Regions from separate parts of the Streptomyces sp. NBC_00466 genome, predicted to be linked through region 4. Evidence: riboswitches for the same ligand, from Rfam matches in the RefSeq annotation. Region 4 holds a riboswitch; each other region holds the start of a gene.

What was found. Region 4 has a riboswitch for cyclic di-AMP ahead of OG210_RS19225 (transglycosylase family protein). Riboswitches for the same ligand answer to the same signal wherever they lie in the genome.
Positions count from the first base shown of each region.
Region 1: it holds a riboswitch for cyclic di-AMP, as region 4 does, so the genes downstream of both, OG210_RS04220 (M23 family metallopeptidase) here and OG210_RS19225 (transglycosylase family protein) in region 4, are expected to answer to the same signal.
Region 2: it holds a riboswitch for cyclic di-AMP, as region 4 does, so the genes downstream of both, OG210_RS15450 (M23 family metallopeptidase) here and OG210_RS19225 (transglycosylase family protein) in region 4, are expected to answer to the same signal.
Region 3: it holds a riboswitch for cyclic di-AMP, as region 4 does, so the genes downstream of both, OG210_RS29430 (C40 family peptidase) here and OG210_RS19225 (transglycosylase family protein) in region 4, are expected to answer to the same signal.

Region 1 covers NZ_CP107896.1:967,400-974,785, reverse strand. The annotation lists gene OG210_RS04235 (DNA topoisomerase (ATP-hydrolyzing) subunit A) at 1-337, opposite strand, end outside; gene OG210_RS04230 (M16 family metallopeptidase) at 519-1,913, shown strand; gene OG210_RS04225 (pitrilysin family protein) at 1,934-3,301, shown strand; cyclic di-AMP (ydaO/yuaA leader) riboswitch at 3,537-3,696, shown strand; gene OG210_RS04220 (M23 family metallopeptidase) at 3,709-4,500, shown strand; gene OG210_RS04215 (GntR family transcriptional regulator) at 4,754-5,431, shown strand; gene OG210_RS04210 (helix-turn-helix domain-containing protein) at 5,626-6,195, opposite strand; gene OG210_RS04205 (NADP-dependent oxidoreductase) at 6,266-7,159, shown strand; gene OG210_RS04200 (HPr family phosphocarrier protein) at 7,257-7,386, opposite strand, start outside.
Region 2 covers NZ_CP107896.1:3,476,902-3,484,287, forward strand. The annotation lists gene OG210_RS15425 (DEAD/DEAH box helicase) at 1-65, shown strand, start outside; gene OG210_RS15430 (VOC family protein) at 296-670, shown strand; tRNA gene OG210_RS15435 (tRNA-Lys) at 803-875, shown strand; tRNA gene OG210_RS15440 (tRNA-Met) at 1,024-1,097, shown strand; gene OG210_RS15445 (PP2C family protein-serine/threonine phosphatase) at 1,275-2,423, shown strand; cyclic di-AMP (ydaO/yuaA leader) riboswitch at 2,648-2,788, shown strand; gene OG210_RS15450 (M23 family metallopeptidase) at 2,800-3,861, shown strand; gene OG210_RS15455 (aldo/keto reductase) at 4,107-5,051, shown strand; gene OG210_RS15460 (PrsW family intramembrane metalloprotease) at 5,118-6,578, opposite strand; gene trmB (tRNA (guanosine(46)-N7)-methyltransferase TrmB) at 6,655-7,386, opposite strand, start outside.
Region 3 covers NZ_CP107896.1:6,548,719-6,556,104, reverse strand. The annotation lists gene OG210_RS29435 (alpha/beta hydrolase) at 1-1,133, opposite strand, end outside; cyclic di-AMP (ydaO/yuaA leader) riboswitch at 1,838-2,055, shown strand; gene OG210_RS29430 (C40 family peptidase) at 2,059-2,532, shown strand; gene OG210_RS29425 (ATP-binding protein) at 2,564-2,995, opposite strand; gene OG210_RS29420 (helix-turn-helix transcriptional regulator) at 3,229-4,086, shown strand; gene OG210_RS29415 (DUF397 domain-containing protein) at 4,096-4,323, shown strand; gene OG210_RS29410 (8-amino-7-oxononanoate synthase) at 4,402-5,547, opposite strand; gene bioB (biotin synthase BioB) at 5,703-6,764, shown strand; gene OG210_RS29400 (adenosylmethionine--8-amino-7-oxononanoate transaminase) at 6,757-7,386, shown strand, end outside.
Region 4 covers NZ_CP107896.1:4,282,277-4,289,662, forward strand. The annotation lists gene OG210_RS19210 (nucleoside triphosphate pyrophosphohydrolase) at 1-197, shown strand, start outside; gene OG210_RS19215 (cytochrome P450) at 194-1,555, shown strand; gene OG210_RS19220 (transglycosylase family protein) at 1,692-2,735, shown strand; cyclic di-AMP (ydaO/yuaA leader) riboswitch at 2,993-3,179, shown strand; gene OG210_RS19225 (transglycosylase family protein) at 3,183-3,893, shown strand; gene eno (phosphopyruvate hydratase) at 4,180-5,469, shown strand; gene OG210_RS19235 (septum formation initiator family protein) at 5,641-6,117, shown strand; gene OG210_RS19240 (DUF501 domain-containing protein) at 6,266-6,814, shown strand; gene OG210_RS19245 (Ppx/GppA phosphatase family protein) at 6,872-7,386, shown strand, end outside.

The DNA.
Region 1 (7,386 bases), 3.3 Mb from region 4:
CCAGCGGGAGCCGCATGGAGAAGGGCTGCGAGAGCCGCACCAGGGCGTCGTAGATCGACGCGTCGCCGTGCGGGTGCAGCTTGCCCATGACCTCGCCGACGACCCGGGCGCACTTCACATAGCTGCGGTCGGGCCGCAGCCCCATCTCGTTCATCTGGTAGAGAATGCGCCGGTGTACGGGCTTCATACCGTCACGGGCGTCCGGCAGAGCCCGTGAGTAGATCACCGAGTACGCGTACTCCAGGAAGGAGCCCTGCATTTCATCGACCACGTCGATGTCGAGAATCTTCTCCTCGAAGTCCTCCGGCGGCGGGGTCTTCGTGCTGCGGCGGGCCATCGCTGCTGCGGCTCCTTCACGTGCCTGGTCCGGTACTGACGCCGACCATTGTGGACTGTCCCACTGACAACACCGACCGCGACCCGTGCACACCGGGATGGCTCCCGGCTGTCGGCGGGCTTGCATACAGTGGCAGGACTGCATTTCAACGCGGTCAACACACGCGATCGAAGGGACGTACATGCCCATGGGTCACACGGCCACAGCCGAGGCCGGTTCCGGCGGCCTGACAGCGACCGAGCACCGGCTGGCCAACGGCCTGCGGGTGGTGCTCTCCGAGGACCACCTGACCCCGGTCGCCGCGGTCTGCCTCTGGTACGACGTCGGTTCACGCCACGAGGTCAAGGGGCGTACCGGACTCGCCCACCTCTTCGAGCACCTGATGTTCCAGGGCTCCGGACAGGTCGAGGGGAACGGCCACTTCGAGCTGGTACAGGGGGCCGGGGGCTCGCTCAACGGCACCACCAGCTTCGAGCGGACCAACTACTTCGAGACGATGCCCACGCACCAGCTGGAGTTGGCGCTCTGGCTCGAAGCCGACCGGATGGGCTCCCTCCTCGCCGCGCTCGACGAGGAGTCGATGGAGAACCAGCGGGACGTCGTCAAGAACGAGCGGCGCCAGCGCTACGACAACGTGCCGTACGGCACGGCGTTCGAGAAGCTGACCGCCCTCTCGTACCCCGAGGGCCACCCGTACCACCACACGCCGATCGGCTCCATGGCCGACCTGGACGCGGCGACGCTGGAGGACGCCCGCGCGTTCTTCCGTACGAACTACGCGCCCAACAATGCCGTCCTGTCGGTCGTCGGCGACATCGACCCGGAGCAGACGCTCGCCTGGGTCGAGAAGTACTTCGGCACCATCCCCTCCCACGACGGCAAGCAGCCGCCGCGGGACGGCTCGCTGCCCGACACCCTCGGCGGTGAGGTGCGCGAGGAGCTGTACGAGGAAGTGCCCTCGCGTGCCCTGATGGCCGCCTACCGGCTCCCCGAGGACGGCACCCGCGCGTGCGACGCGGCGGACATCGCGCTGACCATCCTGGGAGGCGGCGAGTCGTCGCTGCTCCACAACAGGCTGGTCCGCCGGGACCGTACGGCGGTCGCCGCCGGCTTCGGCATGCTGCGCCTCTCCGGCGCTCCCTCGCTCGGCTGGCTGGACGTCAAGACATCGGGCGGTGTCGAGGTCCCGCAGATCGAGGCGGCCGTCGACGAGGAGCTGGCCCGCTTCGCCGCCGAGGGCCCCACGGCCGAGGAGATGGAGCGCGCGCAGGCCCAGCTGGAGCGCGAGTGGCTCGACCGGCTCGGTACGGTCGCCGGCCGGGCCGACGAACTGTGCAGGTACGCCGTGCTGTTCGGCGACCCGCAGCTGGCGCTGACCGCGGTGGGCCGGGTGCTCGACATCACGGCCGACGAGGTGCAGCAGGTCGCCAAGGCCCGGCTGCGCCCCGACAACAGGGCTGTGCTGGTGTACGAGCCCGTCACCGCCGATGAGCCCGAAGAGACCAGTGCGGACGGCGGGTCCGACGAGGCCACCGCAGCCACCGCGACCACCGAGAGCACAGAGGCGGACCAGTGACCGACCCCGCGGCCGTGATGATGGCCTTCCACCCGCAGCCCCAGGCTGGTGCCCCCAGGCCCTGGGCATTCCCGGCCCCCGAGCGCTCCACCCTGCCCAACGGCCTGACGGTGCTGCGCTGCGACCGTCCCGGACAGCAGGTCGTCGCTGTCGAGATCAGCCTCGACGCCCCGCTGGACGCCGAGCCCGAGGGGCTCGACGGCATCGCCACGATCATGGCGAGGGCCCTCTCCGAGGGCACCGACAAGCACAGCGCCGAGGAGTTCGCCGCCGAGCTGGAGCGCTGTGGCGCCACTCTCGACGCGCACGCCGACCACCCCGGGGTCCGGGTCTCCCTCGAAGTGCCGGTCTCCCGGCTGCCCAAGGCGCTCGGCCTGCTCGCCGACGCGCTGCGGGCGCCCGCCTTCGCCCCGAGTGAGGTCGAGCGGATCGTGGGCAACCGGCTCGACGAGATCCCGCACGAGCTGGCCAACCCGGCCCGCCGCGCGGCCAAGCAGCTCTCCAAGGAGCTCTTCCCGGCCACCGCGCGTATGTCGCGTCCGCGCCAGGGCACCGAGGAGACGGTGGCGCGCATCGACGCGGCCGCCGTCCGCGCCTTCTACGACGCGTACGTACGGCCGGCGACAGCCACCGCCGTGGTCGTCGGCGATCTGGCGGGGACCGACCTGGACGCGGTGCTCGCCGAGAGCCTCGGCGAGTGGAAGGGCAACGCGGGCACGCCCCGGCCGGTGCCCCCGATCACCGCGGACGACACCGGCCGCGTCATCGTCGTGGACCGCCCCGGAGCGGTCCAGACCCAGCTGCTGATCGGCCGGATCGGCGCCGACCGGCACGACCGTGTCTGGCCCGCCCAGGTCCTCGGCACGTACTGCCTGGGCGGCACGCTCACCTCCCGTCTGGACCGCGTCCTGCGCGAGGAGAAGGGCTACACCTACGGCGTGCGGGCCTTCAGCCAGGTCCTCCGCTCCGCCCCCGACGGCACCGGCGCCGCCATGCTCGCCATCAGCGGTTCGGTGGACACCGAGTCGACAGGACCCGCGCTCGACGACCTCTGGAAGGTCCTCAGGACGCTGGCCGCCGACGGACTGACCGACACCGAGCGGGACATCGCGGTACAGAACCTGGTGGGCGTCGCACCGCTGAAGTACGAGACGGCCGCCGCGGTCGCGGCCACGCTCGCCGACCAGGTGGAGCAGCACCTGCCGGACGACTTCCAGGCACAGCTGTACGCGCGCCTCGCCGCGACCGGCACGGTCGAGGCGACCGCCGCCGTGGTCTCCGCGTTCCCCGACGACCGGCTGGTGACGGTCCTGGTGGGGGATGCCGCGCAGATCGCGGAGCCGGTCAGGGCGCTGGGCATCGGCGAAGTGACCGTGGTCGCGAGCTGAGTTCCGGCTGACCCGGTGCGCCGGGCGGCCGGGGCGGATCTGCGGGGTCCCGGTGGGCAGTGCGCCCGCCGGGACCCCGGCTGCGTGCCGGGGCTGTGCGCGGCCTCCGGGAGGTGTGCCCGTACGTGTGCCTGTGGGATGTGCGACAAAACCCGCTGTCTGTTTGGCGCAACCGGGACGCACCACTTACCGTCGCACTCGCTGTCCGTCGGACGTAAGCCGCAACCGCGGCGCCGGGCAGCGATCGCCGAGTCCCCGTCAGGCGCGAGCCCGGGGAGCCGGGGACCCACTCAGTCCCTGGGGTGAATCGGGGCCGCTCCGCAGGGGCGGGCCCGTAGGAGACCTTCCTGCTCCGAACCCGTCAGCTAACCCGGTAGGCGAGAGGGAAGGAAAGGACCAGCCTCTTCATGGCGTTCAGCCGCCCTACCGGCAAGCACCGTGCCCCGAAGCACCTGACCCGCAGGACCGCGGGCGTCGCCGGAGTCGCCACCCTCGCCACGGCCGGTGTTCTCGGCACCCTCGCCTCCCCGGCGATGGCCGACAGCGCACAGGTCTCCACCGCGCAGGAAGCCCGTCTCGACCGGACCATCCTCGTCGGTGACACCGTGGCAGACCGGATAGCCGCCCAGGTCACCGCACAGCAGCACGAGGCCGACCACGCCGAGGCCGTGGCGAAGGCCAAGGCCGCCGCCAAGGCCAGGGCCGCAGCCGCGAAGGCGAAGGCCGAGCGGGAGCGCGAGGCGAAGGCGGCCAAGCAGCGCGCGGCCCGGGCCGCTGCCCGCAAGCGCCTCAACGCCTATGTGGTCCCGGTCGCCAACTCCTATGTCTCCACCGGCTACAAGACCGGCGGCAGCCTCTGGTCGTCCGGCAGCCACACCGGCATCGACTTCCACGCCGCGAGCGGCACCCCGGTCCACGCCGTCGGCGCGGGCACGGTCGTGGAGGCCGGCTGGGGCGGTGCGTACGGCAACAACATCGTCATCCGGATGCACGACGGCACGTACACGCAGTACGGCCATCTCTCGTCCATCGGCGTCTCGGTCGGCCAGTCCGTCACATCGGACGAGCAGATCGCACTCTCCGGCGCCACCGGCAACACCACCGGCCCGCACCTCCACTTCGAGGCCCGCACGGGACCGGACTACGGCTCGGACATCGACCCCGTCGCCTACCTGCGCTCACACGGCGTCAACGTCTGACCCCGGCTGTCCCGCCCGTGTGGCCCCGGCGCTCCCGGCCCTGTCGTCCAAGCGCCGCGGCCACACGCGTTCCGGTGTTCGCATTCGCACGGATATCTTCCCCGCGCCCGGTCTTCGTACGTCCGGTTTTTGCCTGGCCAAAAGATATCCATGATTTACCGGGGGCCTTCGGGAATTAACCTGCCCTGTCATAGAGTCGCCGCACAGGTGCGTACGGACCGCGAAATGCGGGCGTCGATGCGGAGGTTCGGTCATGCGCGTTCCCGCACATTCGGTATGCACGGCAATCCGTGACGACATCATCTCGGGGGTGTACGAGCGGGGTGGCCGGCTGACGGAGGAGGTGCTCGCGCGCCGCTACGGCGTCTCCCGTGTCCCTGTCCGTGAGGCCCTGCGGACCCTGGAGTCCGAGGGGTTCGTGGTCACCCGCCGCCATGCGGGCGCCTGTGTCGCCGAACCGACCGAGCAGGAGGCGGCCGACCTGCTGGAGATACGGATGCTGCTGGAGCCGATGGGCGCGGCGCGCGCTGCCCAGCGGCGGACCGAGGCCCATCTGAAGGTGCTCCGCGGCCTGGTCAGGCTCGGTCAGGAGCGGGCCGGGCACGGCCAGGGCGAGGATCTGCGGTCGCTCGGCGGCTGGTTCCACGAGACGCTGGCGCAGGCATCGGGCAGCTCGGCGCTGACCACGCTGCTCGGTCAGCTGCGGCAGAAGATCAGCTGGATGTACGCGGTCGGCCAGCCGGCCCTCCCTGTCGTGTCCTGGGCCGAGCACGGCTCGATCGTGGACGCGGTGGCGCGCGGCGACGCGGAGCGGGCCCGTGCTCTGACCGCGGTGCACGCCGAGCGCGCAACGGCGGCGCACCGGCTGCGGCAGCAGGGACGCGTGAGGGATTCGCAACATGCTGTAAACATTGCGAGCATCACCGATTAACAGTACTGCCGTATACAGGGAAGGGGAATTCCGGCTTTTCTCTCTGCCGTATTCGCCGCTCAGTCCCGTGCTGTCTGTTTATGTTCGGCTTTTCCGATGTCCCGGTGTGCGATGTCCCGGCCTGATGCCCGGATGCGATGTCCCGTCGCGGGATGTCCGGTGCCGGGCGCCCGGTTCCGGAAAGAGTGGGACGGTCAGGTGACCTCCCAGGCCGCCTCGATCATCCGGAAGATCTCGTCCACCGCTGCCTGCGGATCGGCCGCCTCGCGGGCCAGCGAGTAGGCGTCGATCACGAACCTCGCGATCGTCCGGCAGGCCGTTGTGGTCTGTGACAGGCCGGGATCAGCGGCGATGGCCGTTGCCAGCGACTCCGCGTGACGCAGCCTCATCGACTCCTCGTACTCCCGCAGGGCCGGTGATCCGTCGATCAGGTGCCAGACCGGGGCGGCGCTGTCCGCCGTGCAATGCCGCACCAGAGCCTGGACCTCTCGGCGCAGCGCGGGGATGAGCGGCTCGTGCGGCGCCCGGTCCGTGACCGCCTGCGTGAGGCGCTGCTCGAAGTCGTCGTCCCGCTCGAACACCAGGGCCTCTTTCGAGGCGAAGTGGGAGAAGAGCGTGGTGACAGCCACGTCGGCCTCGGCGGCCACGTCGCGGATGCCCACCGCGTCGTACCCGCGGTCCAGGAAGAGCCGCAGGGCGGTGTCAGCGATCTTCTGGCGGGTCGCGGCCTTCTTGCGCTCACGGCGTCCCGGCGGCACGGTCATGCCCTGATGCTATCAGGTACAAATCCGGAACAGTTGTTAAACCCTAACCGTTAGTGTTACGTTCGGCGACATGAAGAAAGTGAGCTTCGCCGAGTTCGGCGGCCCGGAAGTCCTGCGACTCATCGACGCCGAGGAGCCCCACGCGGGCCCCGGCCGGATACGCATCGCCGTGCGGGCGGCGGGCGTCAATCCCGTCGACTGGCGGGTCCGTGAAGGCCAGATCCTGGGCGCCCATCCGACCGAGTTGCCCTCCGGGGTCGGGCTGGACGCCGCCGGGGTGGTGGACGAGGTCGGCGAGGGCGTGGAAGGGGTCGAGGCCGGCGACCACGTGTTCGGCGAAGGGGCAAGCACCTACGCCGAGTTCGCCGTGCTGTCGGCCTGGGCCCCGATGCCCGACGGGCTGACGTTCGAAGAGGCGGCCGGGTACCCCTCAGTGGTGGAGACCGCGCTGCGCATCATCCGTGAGACCGGCGTGCGGCCCGGGCAGACGCTGCTGGTCAGCGGTGCGTCCGGGGGAGTCGGTTCGGCGGTGCTGCAGATCGCCCGCGACCGCGGCATCACGGTGATCGGCACGGCCGGGGCCGCGAACCAGGACTATCTGCGGAGTCTGGGTGCCGTCGCCACGACGTACGGCGAGGGCTGGGCCGAGCGGGTGCGGCAGCTCGGCCGGGTCGACGCGGCTCTCGATCTGGCCGGTGCGGGGGTGATCCGCGAGCTGGTCGAGCTGACCGGGGATCCGCAGAAGGTGATCTCCATCGCCGATCTCGGTGCGCCCGCGCTCGGTGTCCGGTTCTCCGGCGTGGCCGGGAGCGTGCCGGACGCGCTGGCCGAGGCCGCCGGCCTCATCTCGCGGGGAAAGCTGCACATCCCGGTCGAGAAGTCGTACACGCTCGCCGAGGCCGCGGCGGCGCACATCGACAGCCGGGCCGGTCACACGCGCGGGCGCCGGGTCATCGTCGTCTGAGCCGTTCCCGTGCAGTCGCACGGCCCGGCATGCTGAAATCCCGGCGGCGGGAACGTGCTTCCCGTCGCCCGGGCCGGGTGCCCGTTCGGACGCTCGCTCAGACGGTCTCGGGGAGTTCGTCCAGCCCGTCGGCGACCAGCTTGGCCAGCCGGTCCAGAGCGGCGTCGGCGCCGTCCACGTCCGAGGTGAGCACGATCTCCTCGCCGCCCTCCACGCCCAGGCCGAGA
Region 2 (7,386 bases), 810 kb from region 4:
CGGGCACCGGTACCGGTTCGTTCGGCCGCCGCGACGACAAGCCGCGCTGGAAGCGCAACGGCTGAGTCACCTGCCCGGCGTGAGCCGGAACCGGTGAGCTGCCGAATCCGGCTCGACCAGAGAAGCGGGCTCCTCCTTCGCGGAGGGGCCCGCTTCTCTTTCTCCGCGTCCGGTGCCGGCCGTTGGCTTTCGCCGCCCCCGATGACTTTTGACCTCGCGGGCGGTCATGACCATGTGGGCGCAGCCGCGCCGCACACAGGCGAGCACGACCGAAGACGAGAGGGAGGCACACCTCATGGCAGCCCCTGGCAACATCAACGGACTGGGCGTCATTCTCGGCAGTACGGACCCCGAACCGCTCATCGAGTGGTACCGCGCCGCGCTGGAGCCGCTGGGGGCCCGCTGGGAGGGCCACATGCTCGTCGTCGGGCAGCAGGCGATCATCGGATTCGACCGCCGCGACGACGTGGCGGACAAGGCCGCGGAACCCGGCAGGCAACTGGTCAACCTCATGGTGCGCGACATCCGTGCGGCCGAGAAGCACTTCAACACCCTCGGCGTGACCTGGATCAGGCCGGTCGAGGACACCGGGGGCGGCTGGTTCTTCTCCACCCTGCTGGACCCGGACGGCAATTACCTCCAGGTACTTCAGGGCCCCGGGACGCCCTGAGCCGCAGTACCCCCGTCCCACGACTCCGCCGACGGCCCGCACCGGCCGACGGCGGAGTCCGACGTGCCCGGCGGGGGATACCCGATCGGCTGCTGGGCACGCTCCCGCTATGCTCGGGGGGTGCGTCAGCACGGACCGTTAGCTCAATTGGCAGAGCAGTGGACTTTTAATCCATTGGTTGTGGGTTCGAGTCCCACACGGTCTACCGCTCGACAGGCCCCTGCCCTGCGCGTGAATGCGCAGGGCAGGGGCCTGTTCGCGTGTGCGGCGCCACCGGGATCAACTCCGTGCGGCCGAACGCGCGGTAATGGTCAGAACCACCCCCGCGCATGGCGTAGAGTTGTGTTTACCGACGCGGGGTGGAGCAGCTCGGTAGCTCGCTGGGCTCATAACCCAGAGGTCGCAGGTTCAAATCCTGTCCCCGCTACTCAAGATCGAAGGCCCAGCACATCACGTGCTGGGCCTTCAGTCGTTTCTCAGCGCTGCTGCCCGTTTCTCCCTTCCCCCACTTGGTCGATGCCGAATCGCACACCGGCGTGGGTGCGGCCAGCCTGGTGGGGCGCGGTACCGTCCGCCGCTTTGTGGACCGGGCAGGAGGGTACTGGTGGGGCAGCGAGAGGACTCGGGCTGGGCGCGTCGGTTCGTCCGGGCGCTGCCTGCCGTGCTGATCGTGGGCGGGGTGGTCTTCGACCAGCTGACGCCGGCCGCGTTCACGGCTGCCCCGTTCTTCGTCGCCGCGCCGGTGATCGCCGCCCCGCTCTTCTCGTACCGGGCCACGCTGATCACGGGGATCACCGCGGTGCTGGCTCTCGTGGGGCTGCATGGCTACGACGACACCTCGGCCAAGGCCTCGGCGGTCACGGAGCTGATCACCGTCGTCACGCTGTCCGTCGTCGCGCTCGTCATCAACCGCGTCATCCGGGTCAGCGGCGAGGAGCTCGCGTCGGCGCGTGTGGTGGCGGAGACCGCACAGCGTGCGGTGCTGCCGGTGCCTTCCGAGCGGATCGCCGGGCTGCACATCGCGGCGCGGTACGAGGCGGCGCAGGCCGGCACCTTCATCGGCGGCGATCTCTTCGCCGTGCAGGACACCCCGTACGGGGTCCGGCTGGTGGTGGGTGACGTGCGGGGCAAGGGGCTCGGCGCCGTCGAGGCGGTGGCCGTGGTGATCGGGGCCTTCCGGGAGGCCGCCGAGCAGGAAGCGACGATCGAGCAGGTCGCACAGCGGCTGGAACGTGCGCTGACCCGTGAAGGCGTGCGGCGGGAGGGACTTGACGCCTTCGAGGGGTTCACCACTGCGGCGCTCGCCGAGATCCCGCGCGGCGACCAGGGCCGGATCCGGCTGCTCAACCGGGGCCACCCCGAGCCGCTGCTGCTGTACGCGGACGGGGGCATCCACGTCCTCAGGCCGACCGACCCCGCTCTGCCGCTGGGGCTGGCCGATCTGGCGGCCTGGCCGGACCGGGCGGACGAGACGGAGTTCCCGCCGGGGGCCACGCTGCTGCTCTACACCGACGGCCTGTCCGAGGCGCGGAACGCGCAGGGGGACTTCTACGAGCCGCAGGAGCGGCTGCGCGGCCGGATCTTCCCGGGGCCCGAGGAACTGCTGACGGCGGTGACCGATGACGTGCGGCTGCACACGGGCGGGCGCTCCACGGACGACATGGCGCTGCTCGCGGTGGGCCGTCCGGGCCTGGGGCAGCCGGACCGGAGGAGGACGGTGGGGATCGTCCACCGGGAACAACACGATGCGTAGTCGAAGGACACCCCTCCGCATAACATTTGACGCACCATCAGGAACTCGATGTTTCGCGGCGACTCCTGAAGAGTGATCAAGTCGCCCGAATGCGCCCCTCTATGCCCCGTTAAGTGCAGGCCAAAGCCGTTAACGATCAGTCGGAACAGCTTGGAATCCGGCCCTCGCGTCTATTAACGTTCGATAACGCAGCGCGGTTGTCCCAGTCGTCGAAGAGGCGGCACCGCGCGCACGCGCCGAATCCCGCAAGGGAACCGGGGAACCACCAATTGGGGTGAATCGGGCTTCTCCGTAAGGGCTGCCCGTAGGAGACCTTCCTGCTCCGAACCCGTCAGCTAACCCGGTAGGCGGTAAGGAAGGAAAGGAGTGCGCCTCCGTGGCGTCCAACAACCCTGCCCCCGAAACGCTTTACTTCCCGAACGACGATGCTCCAGGTTTCGGCGGTGAGGACGGCACGTTCGACGAGTGGAACCCCACTGAGGATTCCCTCCGTTCGGTCCGTGGTAAACACCGTGTCGCCAAGCAGCGCGGCGGACTCGCCCGCAGTTCGACGGTCCTCGGCGTCGGCGTGATCGCAGCCGTCGGCGCGGGCGGCATGGCCAGCGCTCAGAGCAAGCCGCCGGTCGCGATCTCCCTCCCCGACCTTCCGCAGTCCGTCAAGGACAAGCTGCCGGACGCCGAGTCGCTGCCCGGCGTGGGGACGCTGATCTCCGACATCGGCGGCGGCTCGTCGCACCACGGCGGTACGGAGACGGGCGCCGCCGACGCGGCGCTCACCACCGCTGCGGCCAACGGCAAGAGCGGCGCGGACGCGGGCGAAGCCCTCCGTGCCCGGATTCTCCAGCAGGCCGAGCAGCAGCAGGGCGCGGTCGAGGACGAGGCCAAGGCGGCAGCCGAGAAGGCAGCTGCGGAGAAGGCGTCGGCGGAGGCCGCGAAGAAGCAGGACGAGGCGGCTGCCAAGGAGAAGGCGGCCAAGAAGAAGGCCGAGGCGGAGGCCAAGGCCAAGGCGGAGAAGGAGCGGCTCGCCAAGCTGGCGGCCAGTTACTCGCTCCCCGTCTCCTCGTACACCCTCACCTCGCGGTTCAACGACGGCGGTTCGATGTGGTCTTCGGGCCACCACACCGGCCTCGACTTCGCCGCCCCGACCGGTACCCCGATCAAGGCCGTGCACAGCGGGACGGTCAAGTCGGCCGGCTGGGCCGGGGCGTACGGCTACCGCACGGTCATCACGCTCGACGACGGTACGGAGCTGTGGTTCTGCCACCAGTCGTCGCTGGGGGTCAGCGCCGGCCAGAAGGTCAGCACCGGCGAGGTCATCGGCCGGGTCGGAGCCACCGGCAACGTCACAGGACCGCATGTGCACCTGGAGGTCCGCCCGGGCGGCGGCGACCCGATCGACCCGATGACCTGGCTCCAGGGCAAGGGCCTCAACCCGTAACCCCCAGCGGGTGACCGGCTGAACTCCCGCACGGGCTTCCAGCCCCCGCGCGTACCGCTGATGTACGGCGTCCCCGCACCCCGGCAGTCCTGACGGCACATCCCCCGACGTCAGGGCTGCCGGTTCGCTGTATGCGGGCATGTACCCGGGTCCGTCCCATGCGTACGCCCGGTCCGTCCCGCGCGTACGGCCGGCCCGGCTGAAACAGCGGAATAGTGCCGGGCCGCCGCGGGGTTGACCGGCATATGACTTCTCTGCGCGCACTCGGCTCTTCCGGCCTCAAGGTCTTCCCGCTCTCCCTCGGTGGCAACGTCTTCGGGTGGAGCGCCGACGAAGACCAGTCCTTCGAGGTGCTCGACGCCTACACCGCCGTCGGCGGCAACTTCATCGACACCGCGGACACGTACTCGGCGTGGGTGCCCGGAAACAAGGGCGGCGAGTCCGAGACCGTCATCGGTAACTGGCTGGCCGCGCGGGGCAACCGCGCCGACGTGGTGGTCGCCACGAAGGTCGGTATGCACCCCCAGTACCGGGGGCTCTCGGCCGGGAACATCAAGGCCGCCGCCGACGAGTCGCTGCGCAGGCTGCGCACCGACTACATCGACCTCTACTACACGCACCTCGACGACGAGTCCGTCCCCGTCGAGGAGATCATCACCGCTCTCGACGATCTGGTGAAGGCCGGCAAGGTGCGCGCCATCGCCGCGTCCAATGTGAGCGCCGAACGGCTCGACGCCTCCATGGCGTTCTCCGAGGCCGAGGGGCTCGCCCGGTACGTCGCTCTCCAGCCGCACTACAACCTGGTCTCCCGCGACACCTACGAGGGCGGTCTCCAGGACGTGGCGGACCGGCACGGTCTGGCGGCCGTGCCGTACTACGCGCTGGCCTCCGGATTCCTCACCGGCAAGTACCGGCCCGGTGTGGACGTCGACAGCGTGCGGGCCGGCGGTGCGGCGCAGCACCTGGAGACCGAGCGGGGGCCGAAGGTCCTGGCCGCACTCGACAGGGTCGCCGCGGCGCACGGGGCCGAGGTCGCGACCGTCGCCCTGGCGTGGCTGGCGGCCCAGCCGACCGTCGTCGCGCCGATCGCTTCGGCGCGTACGGTCGGGCAGCTGCCCGCGCTGACCGCCGTGGCCGAGCTGACGCTCACCGACGCCGAGGTGGCGGACCTGACCACGGCCTCCGCCTGAGGAACCGGATCCGGGCGGAATCCGGATCGGGGCGGGAACCGGATCCGGCCCGTGGTGCCGCCGGGGTCAGTGCTGGTACGGGTTGTAGCCGCCGTAGTGCAGATGCGGTGGTGGCACCCGTACCCGCCCGGTCGCCTCCGCCGCGTAGAGCAGCGCGGGTCCTGCGATCTCCTTGCGCTGCCAGAGGTGGTGCAGCAGTTCCTGCTCGCGCGCCTCGAAGTCCGGGGCGGGCACGCCCCGGTGGGCCCGGTGCCGCAGAAAGGCGAGGGTCGTCGCGAAGGCCTCGTACTCGGAGACCGCGCGGGACGCGGCCCTGGCCCGTGACTTCGCGTCGGCGTGTGCGGGCGGCCGGTGGTACGGGCTCCGGCCGTACGGATCGGAGGGGTACGGGCCCGGGCCGTGCGGGGCCGGGTGGGGGCCCAGGTACGGGCTGGTCGCGCCGAACCCTCCGCCGAACGTACGTGCCGCGAAGCTGCGCGCCATGGCGCGCGCCCGCATCGACGAGAGCGCGAGCGGCTCCGCCGGGGCCAGCCAGCCCGCCGCCGCGTACGCGGGCAGCTCGGCCGATATCGTGCGCAGCTCCCGCTGGCGGGTCCAGATCGCCAGCCAGGTGATCGTCCCGAAGAGCGGGAGCATGAAAGCGCCGTAGACCAGATAGAAGCCGTAGGTGCCGAAGGCCGACGAGCTGTTCCACAGGGCGTGCATGCCCATGGCGCAGAGGAGGCCGAGCAGCGGCGGTGCGGTCCGGCGCAGCCGCTGGTGCTCGGCGGCCAGCGCCGCGATGCCGAAGCCGATGCCGGTCAGCACGGTGAACAGCGGGTGGGCGAAGGGCGAGAGGACGACCCGGACGAAGAAGGTCGCCGCCGTCACGGACGGAACGCCCGAGAACCCCAGCGACTTGTCCTCGCCGAAGGCGCTGCCGAGATACAGGATGTTCTCGGTGAAGGCGAAGCCGGTCGCGGTAAAGCCCGCGAAGACCACACCGTCCACGATCCCGGTGAAGTGGCGTCTGCGGAAGAGGAAGATCAGCAGGATCGCCGTGGCCTTCGCGCTCTCCTCGACGATCGGCGCCACCACTCTCGCCCCGAGGGTGTCCGCGCTCTTCGGATCCGCTGTGGCGGTCGCTATCCAGTGCGTGGCGAAGGAGTTGGCGATGATCGCGACGAGCGCGGCGGCGCACGCCCCCCAGGCGAAGGCGAAGATCAGGTTGCGCCAGGGCCCCGGATCGACCCGGTCCAGCCAGCGGAAGGCCGCCATGAGCAGCGGCACCGGGAGCACGGCCAGACCTATGCCGACGAGGAAGCCCTCGGTCCCGGTCTGTTCGCGGACCAGCGAGAGGATCAGCAGGCCGCAGATGGCGAGAACGATGATCACCGCTGTGGCGCGCAGCGCCTTGCTCCGCCAGAAGTCCCTGCGGGGGGCATAGCGCCAGTGTGCACGCGGTGGAACGGCGTCGAAGCGCGGCTGCTCCTCGTACACCGGGACCACCGGATGGGCCGCCCCGGGCGGCACGCTCGACTCGTACACCCGATTGAGCCTAACGAGCGGCACTGACAACCGCGACGCCGTACCGGGATTCCGTGCTGGGCCCGGCGGACAGGCCCTAGTCGGTGCTGTGGCCGCTCGGGCGGTCGTTGCGGCGGAACAGCAGGTCGTGGACCGCGTGCCCCTTGTCGAGTCCCTGGCCCTCGAACCTGGTCAGCGGCCGGAAACCGGGCCTCGGTGCGTAGCCGCCGTCCGGCGTGGTGTTCTCGAAGCAGGGGTGCGCGGTGAGCACTTCCAGCATCTGCTCGGCGTACGGGACCCAGTCGGTCGCGCAGTGCAGGACGGCGTCCGGCGCGAGCCGGGCCGCGGCCAGGTCGAGGAACTCGGGCTGGATCAGCCGCCTCTTGTGGTGGCGGCTCTTGGGCCACGGGTCGGGGAAGTACACCCGCAGTCCGGCGAGCGAATCCGGCTTCAGCATCTCGCGGAGCAGGATGATCGCGTCGCCGTTGGCCACCCGGATGTTGGACAGCCCGTTCCGCTCCGCGAGACGCAGCAGGTTTCCCTGGCCTGGGGTGTGCACATCGGATGCGAGGATCCCGGTCGACGGGTCGGCCGCGGCCATCTGCGCGGTGGCCTCGCCCATGCCGAAGCCGATCTCCAGGACGACGGGGAGCCCGTCGAACAGGCTGGGCAGATCGAGGACCCGCTGTCCGTCGATGTCCAGGCCCCAGCGCGGCCACAGCCGTTCCAGAGCGTCGGCCTGCCCGGTCGTGACGCGGCTGCGGCGCGGCTGGAAGCTGCGGATCCGGCGCTCGTGGTGGGAGCCCGCGGGGTCGGCCGCGGGCCCGCC
Region 3 (7,386 bases), 2.3 Mb from region 4:
GAGATGTTGCCCGCGGTGTCCGCCATATCGGGCCCTGCGGCATCGATCAGCGGCTTCGGATCACCGGCGAGGTACTGGCTCCAGGCCTTGGCGACCGGTACCCAGGAGGAGTCGTAGTACGGCGCGTTCTGGAAGAACCCGAGCAGTTCGGCGGGGCCCACGACCCCGCCGATCGGATGCTTCTTCGCTGTGGCGCGCAGCTTCACCCACTGCTGTTCGACGGCGGCTGCCGTCTTCCCGATGTGGAAGGCGGCGTCGTTGGCGGCGACCCAGTTCTGCCAGTCGTTCCAGCGGCCCTGGAAGGCGACGTCCTGGTTGAGGTTGGCCTCGTACCAGATGTTCGACTGCTTCGGGTCGACCACACTGTCCACGATCATCCGGCGGACATGGCCCGGGAAGAGCGTTCCGTACACGGCGCCGAGATAGGTGCCGTAGGAGACTCCCAGGTAGTTGAGCTTCTTCTCGCCGAGCGCCGCCCTGATGACGTCGAGGTCGCGCGCCGTGTTCGGCGTGGTCAGATACGGCAGCATCGCACCGCTGCGCTGCTCGCAGCCGTCCGCGTACTGCGCTGCGAGCTTGCGCTGGACCTGCTTGTCGGCCGCACTGTCCGGGACCGGATCGGCCTTGGGGGCGCTGACGTACTTCTGCGGGTCCATGCAGGAGACCGGCGCCGAGTGGCCCACGCCGCGCGGGTCGAAGCCCACGAAGTCGTACGCCTTGGCGGTGTTGACCCAGAGCGCGCTCCCGGTGGTGGACCTGGCGGGGAAGCGCATACCCGAAGCGCCGGGGCCACCGGGGTTGTAGACGAGGGAGCCCTGCCGCTGCGACGCGGTGCCGGTGCTCAGAGCCCGGTCCACCGCGAGCTTGATCGTCCGGCCATCCGGGTGTGCGTAGTCGACCGGCACGGTCACCCAGCCGCACTGGATGGGCTTCGCGAGCGCCCAGTCCGCAGGACAGTCCTGCCAGTCGATCCCGGCCGTCGCCGCCCGAGCGGCGGCGACGGCCACACCGTGCGCCTCCGGGCCGGCGTGGCCGCGGCCGTCGGCGGTGGCCGACGGCGCTGCCATGGCGCCGGCTATGAGAGTCGCCGCGGCCAGAGCGCCGGCCGAGCCGAGCACTGCGGTGCGTCTCACGTGGTACCTCCCCCTGTGCGAAGCGCCGTTCGTCCGGCGCTCTCCAGTACGTACCGGGGATCCTTTCTTGTGAACGGTCCCTGACAACAGGCCGCATGGGCGTTCTTTGCCAACCCGAAATGCGGAGAGACCGGTCCCGGTGAGCGGTGCAACGCGCGCGGATCCCCTCGCGCCCAACGGGGGGACGGGGGCGGTCAAGTTGGCCGGACGCCGGTGAACTCGGGCCACTCCGCCCCGCGTTGCCGATTACGGGTGACCCAGCCCCCTCAGGGCGCACGACGAGGCCGACGGTGCGTCAACCCTGGTGCGGACGTGCCGACATCACCGGCATCCGGGCCATGACACCTTCGCGCGGCATCCGCACAGAGATCCCCACAGGGGGAAAACCGGCGCGGATCCGGCTTTCGGGCGGTTGCCGGTACACCGATGGGCGCCCCCCGGAAGGCGTAGACACGCGGAGATCCAGTGGCCGCACCGAGTTGCACTTCGGACCGGCACTCCGCCCGGGACCCCTGCTGCGCCCCAGGTGAGGGCCGTGCGCCGACAGAATCCCCTGGTCCGGTTCCGGTGGCATCCACTCGAACAGGCCAGTGACCCCGAAGCATCACAAATCGGCGCGTACGCCGGGAATCCACCGTGCCATGGGTGAAGATCCGGGAGACGACAAGCCCCCGCCACCACGGCGGGGCGGTCCGGGCGGACGCCGAGTCCTGCCGCCGCTCCCGGATGTCTGGTCGACACGAGTGGATCGGCAGGAGTGGAGGACCCAGGCAGTCCGGGGCGACAGCGACGTCGCTCCTCGGGGTGAAGCCGCCTGGTGGGACGGCCGACTTGATCAGTCGGTCATCCTGCCGGGCGGCCGGGCAACTTCGCCGGCCCGAACCCGACAGGTCATCCTTCACAGGCGGTTTGCGAAGGGTTGCGCATGACTGCGCAGATTCATGTCCCGTCTCTTCTCACCCGGGCCGGAACAGCTTCGGCCCTCGCCCTCGCCGCTGTCGCGGGGACCTCGCTGGCACCGGGCGCGACCGCGGAGGCACAGGCCGCCGCGCACGCCTCCCAGGCCGTGCAGATCGCGGCCTCCAAAAGGGGTTCGCCCTATCAGTGGGGGGCGACAGGGCCATCCCGGTTCGACTGCTCGGGCCTGACGCTCTACTCGTACAAACAGGTGGGCAAACAGCTGCCCCGCACCGCCCAGGCGCAGTACAACCGCGTAAGCCATATCCCGGCCTGGGCCCGGCACCGGGGCGACCTGGTGTTCTTCCACTACGGCCGGAGCGTCTACCACGTCGGCATCTACGCGGGGCACGGGAAGATCTGGCACGCCCCCAAGACCGGCGCCGTGGTCAGGCTGGAGAGGATCTGGACCCACAGCGTCTGGTACGGCCGGGTGGGCTGAAGCCGCCGGGAGTCGTCGGCCGCGGGTTCGTTCAGCCCTGGACCGCGGCGGTCCAGGGCAGGGCGATCCAGACGGTCTTGCCGCCGTCCCGCGTCGGGGTGACCGACAGCCGCCCGCCGTTCTCGGCCGCCAGCCAGCGGATGATGACCATGCCCCGGCCGTTGTCCTGCTGCACCGCCGCGGGCAGCCGCTGCGGCCAGCGCGGATGGCTGTCGGTGACGCCGACGCACAGCCGCTCGTCCCGGTCCAGGACGGCCTGCACCGTGAAAGTGGGGGACGTGCCGAAGGTGTGCTGCACCGCGTTGGTCGCGAGCTCCGAGACGATCAGCCGGATGGTGTCCGCCAGCTCCGCGTCGGGAGGCAGCCCCCATCCGGTGAGCACACGGGCCACGAACGTCCGGGCGGCCGGTACCGAAGCCGGCTCGCTCGGCAGGGTGACTGAAGCTTCCTGGTGGTCTGCCATGACGGCCTGTCCCTTTCCCACCGCTGCCGGCGCGGATCTCGTGACGGATGCACTTCGAGACGGCCTCAGGTGGCGCTTCGTGCGAGCGTGACACTCATAGTGACCGCAGCACGGGCCATCCACAAAGATGTGCATATATCTGTCGCTCAAAGTGATGAACTCTGCGACGGAAGACCGTATTTGACGGCCGGGATGGCACGTTTGCAGAAACGGCCGACCGGAGGGAGAACGCGGTGCGGAGCAGCCCCGAGGTGCGCCGCGTCAAACTCGGTGCCGAGCTGCGCAGACTGCGTGTCCTGGCAGGTCTGACCAGCGCGGCAGCGGCCCGGCTCGCCGGCTGGCATCAGTCGAAGGTGAGCAGGATCGAGACCGGGCGCAGTGGTGTGAAGCCGTCCGACGTAGCCCTGTTGCTCCATGCGTACGGTGTGCGGGACACGGCGCAGCGCGAACTCCTGGAGGCGCTGTGCGGCGCGGGGGCCGACGAGAGCGCCGGCTGGTGGCACAGCTACCGGCGTCTGCTGCCCGCCCAGTACCGGGACTTCATCAGGCTGGAGTCCCAGGCGTGCACGGCGCACACCTTCGAGACGTCGGTGATGCCCGGTCTGCTGCAGACGCCCGGCTACGCGAAGGCGGTCACCCGGGCCTCGCTCGACGGGCTGCCGGCCCGGACCGTGGACTCACTGGTCGATGTGCGGCTGGCCCGGCAGCGGGTGCTGGACGCGGATCCGCCGCTGGAGCTGAGCGCGGTCGTCGATGAGGCGGCCCTGCACCGGCGGATCGGTGGGCGCGGGGTGATGGCGGAGCAGTTACGGCATGTACAGGAGGTCGCCCGGCTGCCTCATGTGCGGTTGCAGGTCATGCCGTTCGCCGCCGGAGGGCACCTCGGACTCACCGGATCTTTCACTATCTTCTCTTTTTCGAACATCATTGATCTGGATGTGGTCGTTCTTGACCATTTGATGAGTAGTCGTTATCTGGAACGGAAAGAAGAACTCAAGGCGTACAGCGCCGCGTTCCGCAGGATCCAGGCGCGCGCCCTTCCGCAGCAGCAATCGTTGGATCTCATCGCCGTGATCGGTGACGGCGTCTAGGGAGGCACCATGTCCGCACGTCCTGCGAACGTCCCTTCCAGTACTTCTCTGTACGGCGCGCGGTGGCGGCGCAGCAGCCGCAGCACCGGGATGAACAACTGCGTCGAGGCCGCGTTACTCGACGGCGGTCTGCTGGCCGTCCGTGACTCCAAGCGCGTGAACCACCCGGCGCTGCTCTTCGGAGCGGGCGCCTGGAGCTGCTTCCTGGCCTCGGTGCCCGACGCGGGGAGCCGTTGACCGGCGAATCGAGCGGGCAGCGGGTAACGGGCAGCGGTTAACAGGCTGCGGTTAACAGGCTGCGGTAACGGATACCCGTCAACAGGTGGGCGCGGTCCGCAGCACCGTGTCCACCGCCCACTCGATCTGTTCGTCCGTCAGGTCGGCGCGTGCGGTGAGCCGCAGCCGTGAGATGCCGTCCGGTACCGACGGCGGACGGAAGCAGCCGACCACAAGACCCGCCGCACGGCAGTCGGCCGCCCAGCGCACCGCCTGCCCGGGCGAGGGCGCGAGGACGGAGACGACGGCGGCCTGCGGGCGTACCGCGCTGAGTCCGCCCGCGGTCAGACGTGCGTACAGAGTGTGCGCCACCGTACGGGTACGGCCGGCGAGCAGGGGCTCGTCCCGCAGCAGCCGCAGGCTCGCCAGCGCGGCGCCCACCGCCGCGGGCGCCAGGCCGGTGTCGAAGATGAACGTGCGTGCCTCGTTGACCAGATGGTCGATGACCCGGGCGGGCCCGAGCACCGCGCCGCCCTGACTGCCGAGCGACTTGGACAGGGTGACCGTGGAGACCACGTCGGGAGCGCCCGCGAGTCCCGCCGCGTGCACGGCGCCGCGTCCGCCGTCGCCGAGCACGCCGAAGCCGTGCGCGTCGTCGGTGATCAGCGCCGCTCCGTACGTACGGCAGACCGCGGCCAGTTCCGGCAGCGGCGCGGCGTCGCCGTCGACCGAGAAGACCGAGTCGGTGACCGCGACGGCGCGGCCGCCGCCATACGCGTCGAGCGCCTTGGCGACGGCATCGGGATCGCTGTGCGGGACGACTTCGGTCGCCGCCCTGGAGAGCCGGCAGCCGTCGATGATCGAGGCGTGGTTGGCGGCGTCCGAGACGATCAGCGAGTCAGGGCCGGTCAGCGCGGTGAGCACGGCGAGGTTGGCCGCGTACCCGGACGAGAAGACCAGTGCCGCCTCGAAACCGCTGAACCGCGCCAGCTCCCGCTCCAGTTCGGCGTGGAGCGCGGTGGAGCCGGTGACCAGCCGGGACCCGGTGGCGCCCGCGCCCCAGCGACGGGCCGAATCGGCCGCGGCTCCGGTGATCACGTCCCGGTGGCTCAGCCCCAGGTAGTCGTTGCTCGCGAGGTCCAGCACATCCGCGGACGCGGCGCGCGGCCGGAGCGCGCGCACCAGCCCGGCGTCCGCCCGGCGGCGCGCGGCGGCGTCGGTCCAGTCGAAGGGCTCGCGGGGCACGGCTGGAGTCATGGTCGGTCCCTTTTTGTAGGCAGTTCACAGACCCTAGCCGGGGCGATGCGGGGTCAGGGTGTGGCAATACACACACCCCTGGTCGGCTGTGTTGTTCGGTTCCTCCTTGGCCGGAGGCGGTGCGGTAGGCCAGGATCACCTCTATGGACCTGCTGAACACGCTGGTGGACAAGGGGCTGCGGCGCGAACTGCCGACCCGTGAAGAGGCGCTCGCCGTGCTGGCGACGAGCGACGACGAACTGCTCGACGTGGTGGCGGCAGCCGGAAAGGTGCGCCGCAAGTGGTACGGGCGGCGGGTGAAGCTCAACTATCTCGTCAATCTCAAATCGGGCCTCTGCCCGGAGGACTGCTCGTACTGCTCGCAGCGGCTGGGCTCCAAGGCGGAGATCCTCAAGTACACCTGGCTGAAACCGGACGAGGCGTCGAAGGCGGCTGCGGCCGGAGTGGCGGGCGGAGCGAAGCGGGTCTGTCTGGTCGCCAGCGGCCGCGGGCCGACGGACCGCGATGTCGACCGCGTATCGGAGACGATCGAGGCGATCAAGGAGCAGAACGAGGACATCGAGGTGTGCGCCTGCCTCGGGCTGCTCAAGGACGGCCAGGCGGAGCGGCTGCGGGCGGCGGGCGCCGACGCGTACAACCACAACCTCAACACGTCCGAGGCCACCTACGCCGACATCTGCACCACCCACGACTTCTCCGACCGGGTCGATACGGTCCAGCACGCCCAGGCCGCCGGTCTTTCGGCCTGCTCGGGGCTGATCGCCGGGATGGGTGAGAGCGACGCCGACCTGGTCGACGTGGTCTTCGCGCTGCGCGCACTCGACCCCGACTCGGTGCCGGTGAACTTCCTGATCCCCATGGAGGGCACCCCGCTGGCCGGGGAGTGGCATCTGACCCCGCAGCGCTGTCTGCGCATCCTGGCCATGGTGCGGTTCGTCTGCCCGGACGCGGAAGTACGGCTGGCCGGCGGACGCGAGGTGCATCTGCGCTCCCTGCAGCCGCTCGCCCTGCACCTCGTCAACTCCATCTTCCTCGGCGACTATCTGACGAGTGAGGGCCAGGCGGGCCGGACCGACCTGGACATGATCGCGGATGCCGGATTCGAGGTGGAGGGCTCGGACACGACGACGCTGCCCGAACACCGCGAGGGTCTGGTGTCGGTACGCCGCAGGGGAGCCGGAACGGATCTCGCGCCCAATGCCTGACTCCGCCGAGCTGCTCGACCTGGACCGGCGCCATGTCTGGCACCCGTACGGACCGATGCCGGGGCGCCAGGAGCCGCTGCTCGTCGAGTCGGCGTCAGGTGTCCGGCTGCGGGTCGCCGGTGCGGGTGAGCTGGTGGACGGCATGTCGTCCTGGTGGTCGGCGATCCACGGCTACAACCATCCGGTACTGAACGAGGCCGCGCGCGGCCAGCTGGACCGGATGAGCCATGTGATGTTCGGCGGGCTCACCCATGAGCCCGCCGTCCGGCTCGCGGCGAAGCTGGTGGAGATCACCCCGGAACCGCTCCAGCATGTGTTCCTCTCCGACTCGGGTTCGGTGTCGGTCGAGGTCGCCGTCAAGATGTGCCTACAGTACTGGCGTTCCGTGGGCCGTCCCGCCAAGCAGCGGCTGCTGACCTGGCGGGGCGGCTACCACGGGGACACCTGGCAGCCCATGTCGGTGTGCGACCCCGAGGGCGGGATGCACGACCTGTGGTCGGGGGTGCTGCCGCGGCAGGTCTTCGCGGACGCGCCTCCCGCGGAGTACGAGCAGGGGTACGCCGACCACCTCCATGAGCTGATCGGCCGTCATGCGGACGAACTGGCAGCGGTGATCGTGGAG
Region 4 (7,386 bases):
GGGTGCGGGGCTCGGAGCTCGACGTGCCGCTCCCGGCGGGGGAGGGCGTCGGCTACCGGTTGCTCGCCCTGGCCGCGAGCGCGGAGGCGGCGGGCACGGACCCGGAGGCCGCGCTGCGCGCCGCGGCGCGGGCGTACCGGGACGCGATCCGGGCCGCGGAGAGCGCGGCAGCGGGTACGGCTACCGTCGAGGAGTGACCGACAACAGCACCGCAGGCCCGGCCCCCACCCTTTTCACCTGGGAGTTCGCGACCGACCCGTACCCCGCGTACGCCTGGCTCCGCGAGAACGCGCCCGTCCACAGGACCGCGCTCCCGAGCGGGGTGGAGGCCTGGCTCGTGACGCGGTACGCGGACGCGCGGACGGCACTCGCCGAGCCCCGGCTGTCGAAGAACCCCGCGCACCACGCGGAGTCCCCGCACGCCAAGGGCAAGACCGGCATTCCGGGCGAGCGCAAGGCGGAGCTGATGACGCATCTGCTGAACATCGACCCGCCGGACCACACCCGGCTGCGGCGTCTGGTCTCCAAGGCGTTCACCCCGCGCACCGTCGCGCTCTTCGCACCGCGCGTGCAGGAGCTGACGGACCAGCTGATCGACGCCTTCGTGGCGAGGAGCGCGGGAGAAGAAGGGGGAGAGGAGGAGCCCGAGGGAGAGCCCCGGGAAGAACCCCGGGGAGGGACCCGGGCGGAGGCCGGGGGACAGGCCCGGGGGCAGGCCGGGGGCCAGGCCGACCTCATCCATGACTTCGCCTTTCCGCTCCCCATCTACGCCATCTGCGACCTGCTCGGCGTCCCCCGTGAGGACCAGGACGACTTCCGCGACTGGGCGGGCATGATGATCCGTCACGGCGGCGGGCCGCGCGGCGGGGTCGCGCGGTCGGTCAAGAAGATGCGGAACTACCTCGCCGAACTCATCCACCGAAAGCGGGAGAACCCCGGCGACGACCTCATCTCCGGGCTCATCAGGGCGAGCGACGACGGCGAGCACCTGACCGAGAACGAAGCGGCGGCGATGGCGTTCATCCTGCTCTTCGCCGGGTTCGAGACGACGGTCAACCTCATCGGCAACGGTATGTACGCGCTGCTCCGCAATCCGGACCAGCGGGCGCGCCTGGAGGCGTCACTGGCGGCGGGCGAGACCGGCCTCCTCGCCACCGGTGTGGAGGAACTCCTGCGGTACGACGGGCCGGTGGAGCTGGCGACCTGGCGGTTCGCCACCGAGGCGCTGACCCTGGGCGGGCAGTCCATCGCGGAGGGCGATCCCGTACTGGTCGTGCTGGCCGCCGCCGACCGCGATCCCGAGCGCTTCGCCGAGCCCGACACACTCGACCTCTCACGCACCGACAACCAGCATCTGGGGTACGGGCACGGCATCCACTACTGCCTCGGCGCGCCCCTCGCCCGGCTGGAGGCGCAGACCGCGCTCGCCACACTGCTGCGCCGTCTGCCGGACCTGCGACTTGCGGCAGAACCTGGCGATTTGCGCTGGCGTGGCGGGCTCATCATGCGGGGATTGCGCACGCTTCCGGTGGAGTTCGGTACGCCGCCGAACTGACGGCCTGACCGGTGCATGACTGACGGGGTGTCAAGAACGTGACTTTCATGTGATCTCCACTGCATCGACTTGTGACTGGTGTTCGAGTGCGGCTACGTTCACCCCTCGACTCATCCGTCACACGGAAGGCCACCGCATGCGCACCGGGAACGGTCGGCACCGCCGCCCCCGTCAGGCCCCAGCTCTTGTCGTAGCGGCAGGAGTTACGGGCTCGGCCATCGCCCTTCCGCTGCTGGCGTCGACCGGCGCCCACGCGGCTGACGCCACGACCTGGGACCGGGTGGCGCTGTGTGAGAGCGGCGGCATCTGGAGCACCGACCTCAACAACGGGCACTACGGCGGCCTCCAGTTCTCGCAGGCGACCTGGGACAAGTACGGCGGCGGGCAGTACGCGGCCCGCCCCGACCTGGCCAGCCGCTCCCAGCAGATAGCCGTCGCCCAGAAGGTGTACGCGGCCGAGGGTGCGACCCCCTGGGCCAGTTGTGCGGCCATCGCCGGGCTGACGAAGGACGACGCGGACACGGCCACGGTGGACCCGGGCTCCCCGGACACCGCGAGCCCCAGCCCCACGAAGCCGTCCGCGTCCACCAAGCACCCGTCGGGCGCGGACACGGGTGCGGACGGTTCGAAGGGGACGCCGTCCACGCGGACGCCGTCGAAGCAGGCGAGTCCGAGCCCGTCCGATTCCCCCTCGGGCCCTCCGTCGGGTTCCCCTTCCGGATCGCCGACCCCATCATCACCGTCATCTCCGGCATCTGACCCTTCATCGGATGCATCGGACTCTTCCAGCAATTCGGGCCATTCGGGTTCTTCGGATACTTCGGGCTCCAGTACATCCGTCACGCCCGGCCCGTCGGACTCCGCGTCTCCCGCCCCTTCCGGCTCGGCGCACTCGGGGGTCGGCAGGCACCGGGGCGGCGAGGCCGCGGGCGACTCCGGTGCGAGCCATGACGAGACCGGCCGGCACGCTTCACGCGGCGGGGAGACGTCCCGGGATGACGCCCGTACGGACGGCAGCTACACCGTCCGCGCGGGTGACAACCTCTGGTCCATCGCGGAGGCGCACGATCTGCCCGGCGGATGGCCCGCGCTCTACGCGGCGAACCATCGGACCGTCGGAGGCGATCCGGACTTCATCGTTCCTGGCCAGAGCCTTGATCTCGACCGAAACCAGGGGTAGTTCGGGATTGTATGTCCGCTTCTGTTCGAGTGAGACATGACTCTCGTCGGCCCTGCTGAATGTCCGGACTGTCCGCCCGGCGTACGCCGTCCCTCACCTGCAGAAACGGGTAACGCGGGGTCGTAAACCAGGGATTTCTCCCCCGATGTTCATCTTTGAATATCGGGGGGTCCTGTGATTACGGTCAGACCGCTCGCACCGCGGGCCTCTTCGATCGCCACGCCGAATCCTGCCATCGGTCGAAGGGAAGCAGTTGACGCTAAGAAGCGCCGCAGGCAGGAGCGGGGGACCCAGGTAAGCGCCGGGGCCGGCCGTCCGTTCAGAGTCAGAGAACGGCACGAACCGGGACCGGCTTGGGGTGAAGCTGTGCGCTAGGTCGCGCAGCCGGGCAACTCATTGGCCCGAACCCGACAGCTCACCTCGTAGGCGTCGGTGAGGAGATCCGTCATGCTGTTTTCCAGCAAGTCCAAGCACCGTCGCCCCTCGAAGGCCGTTCGCGTCGCCACGCTCGCCGGTGTTGCCGGTGCCGCTGTGGCCGTTCCGCTGATCGGGGCGACCTCGGCCTCCGCCGCTTCGGTCTCCACCTGGGACGCCGTCGCGCAGTGCGAGTCCGGTGGTAACTGGTCCACCAACACGGGCAACGGCTACTACGGCGGCCTCCAGTTCAACAACTCCAGCTGGGCCGCCGCCGGCGGTACGCAGTACGCCCCGCGTGCCGACCTCGCCACCAAGGGCCAGCAGATCGCCACCGCCGAGAAGCTTCTCGCCATGCAGGGACCGGGCGCCTGGTCCTGCGCCGGTGCCGGCAACCTGACCAGCGGCGGTCCGAGCCCGGACGTCTCCACCGGTTCGAACAGCGGCTCCTCCTCGTCGAGCGCCGGCCAGCAGAGCAGCCACAGCGACCAGCAGTCCGCTTCGCGCAGTGAGGCCCGCACCAGTGCGCCGGCCGCCCCGAAGCACGCCGCTCCCCGCCACGCCGCGCCCACCACGGTCCAGAAGGGCGACGGCGAGTACAAGGTCAAGGCCGGCGACACCCTCGCCAAGATCGCCAAGGCCGAGCACGTCTCCGGTGGCTGGAAGAAGGTCTACGACCTGAACAAGGACATCGTGAAGGACGCCAACCTGATCTTCCCCGGTCAGCAGCTCCACCTGAGCTGATATCAGCTCTCCCCAGCACCCCCGGCCCGGCGCGACTCCCCCGTACGCGCCGGGCCGGGGGTCTCTCCGCCGGAGCCGCGTCCTGGTTCGTCCCGCGGCCCGTCCGGGGAGGGTGGCGTGGTCACCATCTGGTAAATTTGGTGACTTTCACACCGTCATACAAGCTTTTGGGCCCTTTTTCGTCCCAGGGTCCGGGCGCCCTGCCGGCTGATGGCTCCGAGCCGGTTAGGCTCATGCCGCAAGGCCACAGAGACCCTGCGCCCATAGCGTCACATCCCAGAAGGAGATGCTAGTGCCGTCCATCGACGTCGTCGTAGCCCGGGAAATCCTGGACTCCCGAGGCAACCCCACGGTCGAGGTCGAGGTCGGCCTCGACGACGGCAGCACGGGCCGTGCCGCCGTCCCGTCCGGCGCCTCCACCGGTGCGTTCGAGGCCATCGAGCTCCGCGACGGTGACCCCAACCGTTACCAGGGCAAGGGTGTCGAGAAGGCAGTCCTCGCCGTCATCGAGCAGATCGGGCCGGAGCTCGTCGGCTACGACGCCACCGAGCAGCGCCTGATCGACCAGGCGATGTTCGACCTGGACGCGACGGAGAACAAGGGCTCGCTCGGCGCCAACGCCATCCTCGGCGTCTCGCTCGCCGTGGCGCACGCCGCGTCCGAGGCTTCCGACCTCCCGCTCTTCCGCTACCTGGGCGGCCCGAACGCGCACCTGCTGCCCGTTCCGATGATGAACATCCTGAACGGCGGGTCGCACGCCGACTCCAACGTCGACATCCAGGAGTTCATGATCGCGCCGATCGGCGCCGAGTCCTTCTCGGAAGCGCTGCGCTGGGGCGCCGAGGTCTACCACACCCTCAAGAAGGTCCTGAAGACCAAGGGCCTGTCGACCGGTCTCGGCGACGAGGGCGGCTTCGCGCCGAACCTGGAGTCGAACCGCGCCGCCCTCGACCTCATCCTCGAGGCCATCAAGGAAGCCGGTTACGCGCCGGGCAAGGACATCGCGCTCGCGCTCGACGTCGCCGCCTCCGAGTTCTACAAGGACGGCAAGTACGAGTTCGAGGGCAAGTCCCGCTCGGCCGCCGAGATGACCGAGTACTACGAGGAGCTCGTCTCCGCGTACCCGCTCGTCTCCATCGAGGACCCGCTGTACGAGGACGACTGGGACGGCTGGAAGGTCATCACCGACAAGCTGGGCGCCAAGGTCCAGATCGTCGGCGACGACCTCTTCGTCACCAACCCGGAGCGGCTGGCCCGCGGTATCGAGGAGGGCTCCGCCAACGCCCTGCTTGTCAAGGTCAACCAGATCGGTTCGCTGACCGAGACCCTGGACGCCGTCGAGCTCGCGCAGCGCAACGGCTTCAAGTGCATGATGTCGCACCGTTCCGGCGAGACCGAGGACGTCACCATCGCCGACCTCGCGGTCGCCGTGAACTGCGGCCAGATCAAGACCGGCGCCCCGGCCCGCTCGGACCGCGTCGCCAAGTACAACCAGCTGCTGCGCATCGAGGAGATCCTCGACGACGCGGCGGTCTACGCGGGCCGTTCGGCGTTCCCGCGCTTCCGCTCCAGCTGACACAGTGACGCAGCCGGAGAGCAGCTGAATCGAACGAAGAACAGCTGACACGGCCGAAGAACTGAATAAAGAGCTGAATCAGCAGCAAAGGCGCAGCCACGCGCAGCCGTCCCCGTCCCCGGTCCCGTACCGTGTCCGGGGACGGACGTGCGTGTGTAACGGGGAGGCGGCATGGCAGGGAACCGGGACCGGTTCTCCACCGCGACCAGACTCAAGGTGCTCGGTGAGCAGACCGCGGCCCGTGTCTACCGCTCCCAGTCCAGGCGCCAGGCGCGCAGGCCCCGGCTCACCGGCCGGGCCGCGATACTGCTGATGGTGCTCTGCACCCTGGTGGTGGCGCTCGCGTATCCGATGCGGCAGTACGTGTCGCAGCGCGGCGACATCGCCGACCAGCGGCGCCAGGTCAGCGACGCGAGAGCGCGGGTCGAGGAGCTGCGGGACGAGAAGGCCCGCCTCCAGGACAACGCGTACGTGGAGCGGCTGGCCCGTGAGCAACTGCACTACGTGCGGCCGGGGGAGACCAACTACACCATGATCGACCCCGACGCCCGTACCCAGCGCTCCGGCGGCAAGGGCGCGGCCGACCGGCCGTGGTACTCGAACCTGTGGGACGGCGTGGACAGCGCGGACCGCACCAAGGCCCCCTAGGCGGGGCCGTACCGGCCGTCAGCTGTTCGCCGCCGGCCGCCGCCCCACCGGCACTCACTCCGCAGGCACTCACTCCACAGGCAACTCTCTTCCCGGCACCCCACTTCACCGGCACCCCACTTCACAGGCACTCAGATCCAAGGCAGGCATGGAAACGCCCCCTCCGCAGACCGACCGTACCGAGCCCACCGACGCGGACATCAGCGCGTTCAAGGAGCAGCTCGGCCGACCGCCCCGCGGGCTGCGCGCCATCGCGCACCGCTGCCCGTGCGGCAATCCCGACGTCGTCGAGACGGCCCCGCGTCTGGAGGACGGCACGCCGTTCCCGACGACTTACTACCTGACGTGCCCGCGTGCGGCCTCCGCGATCGGCACGCTGGAGGCGAACGGCGTCATGAAGGAGATGACCGAGCGCCTGCGCACCGACCCCGAACTGGCCGCCGCCTACCGGGCAGCGCACGAGGACTACCTCGCCCGCCGCGACGCGATCGAGGTCCTGGAGGGCTTCCCGAGTGCGGGTGGCATGCCCGACCGGGTCAAGTGCCTGCATGTCCTGGTCGGTCACTCGCTGGCCGCAGGGCCGGGCGTCAACCCGCTGGGGGACGAGGCGATCGCGATGCTGCCCGAGTGGTGGGCGAAGGGCCCGTGCGTGCCGCGGGCGCGGGACGGCGAAGACTCCACCCCGCTCGGCGACTGAGGACCGGGCCGGGGATGGAACCCCACTCCCCTTTCACACATCCGTGAGGACACCCATATGACCCGCGTCGCTGCCATTGACTGCGGTACGAACTCCATCCGTCTGCTCGTCGCGGACGCCGACCCCGCCACCGGCGAACTCGTCGACCTGGACCGGCGGATGACCATCGTCCGGCTCGGCCAGGACGTCGACCGGACGGGCCGGCTCGCCCCCGAGGCGCTGGAGCGGACCTTCGCGGCCTGTACGGAGTACGCCGAGATCATCAAGGCCCACGGCGCCGGACACCTCCGCTTCGTCGCCACCTCCGCGTCCCGCGACGCCGAGAACCGCGACGAGTTCGTCAGCGGGGTGCGCGACATCCTCGGCGTCGAACCCGAGGTGATCACCGGCGACCAGGAGGCCGAGTTCTCCTTCACCGGCGCGACGAAGGAACTGGCCGGGCAGGGCGGCGAGTACCTGGTGGTGGACATCGGCGGCGGCTCCACCGAGTTCGTCGTCGGGGGCGAGACCGCCAAGGCGGCCCGCTCGGTGGACATCGGCTGCGTACGGCTCACCGAGCGGCACGTCCGCCA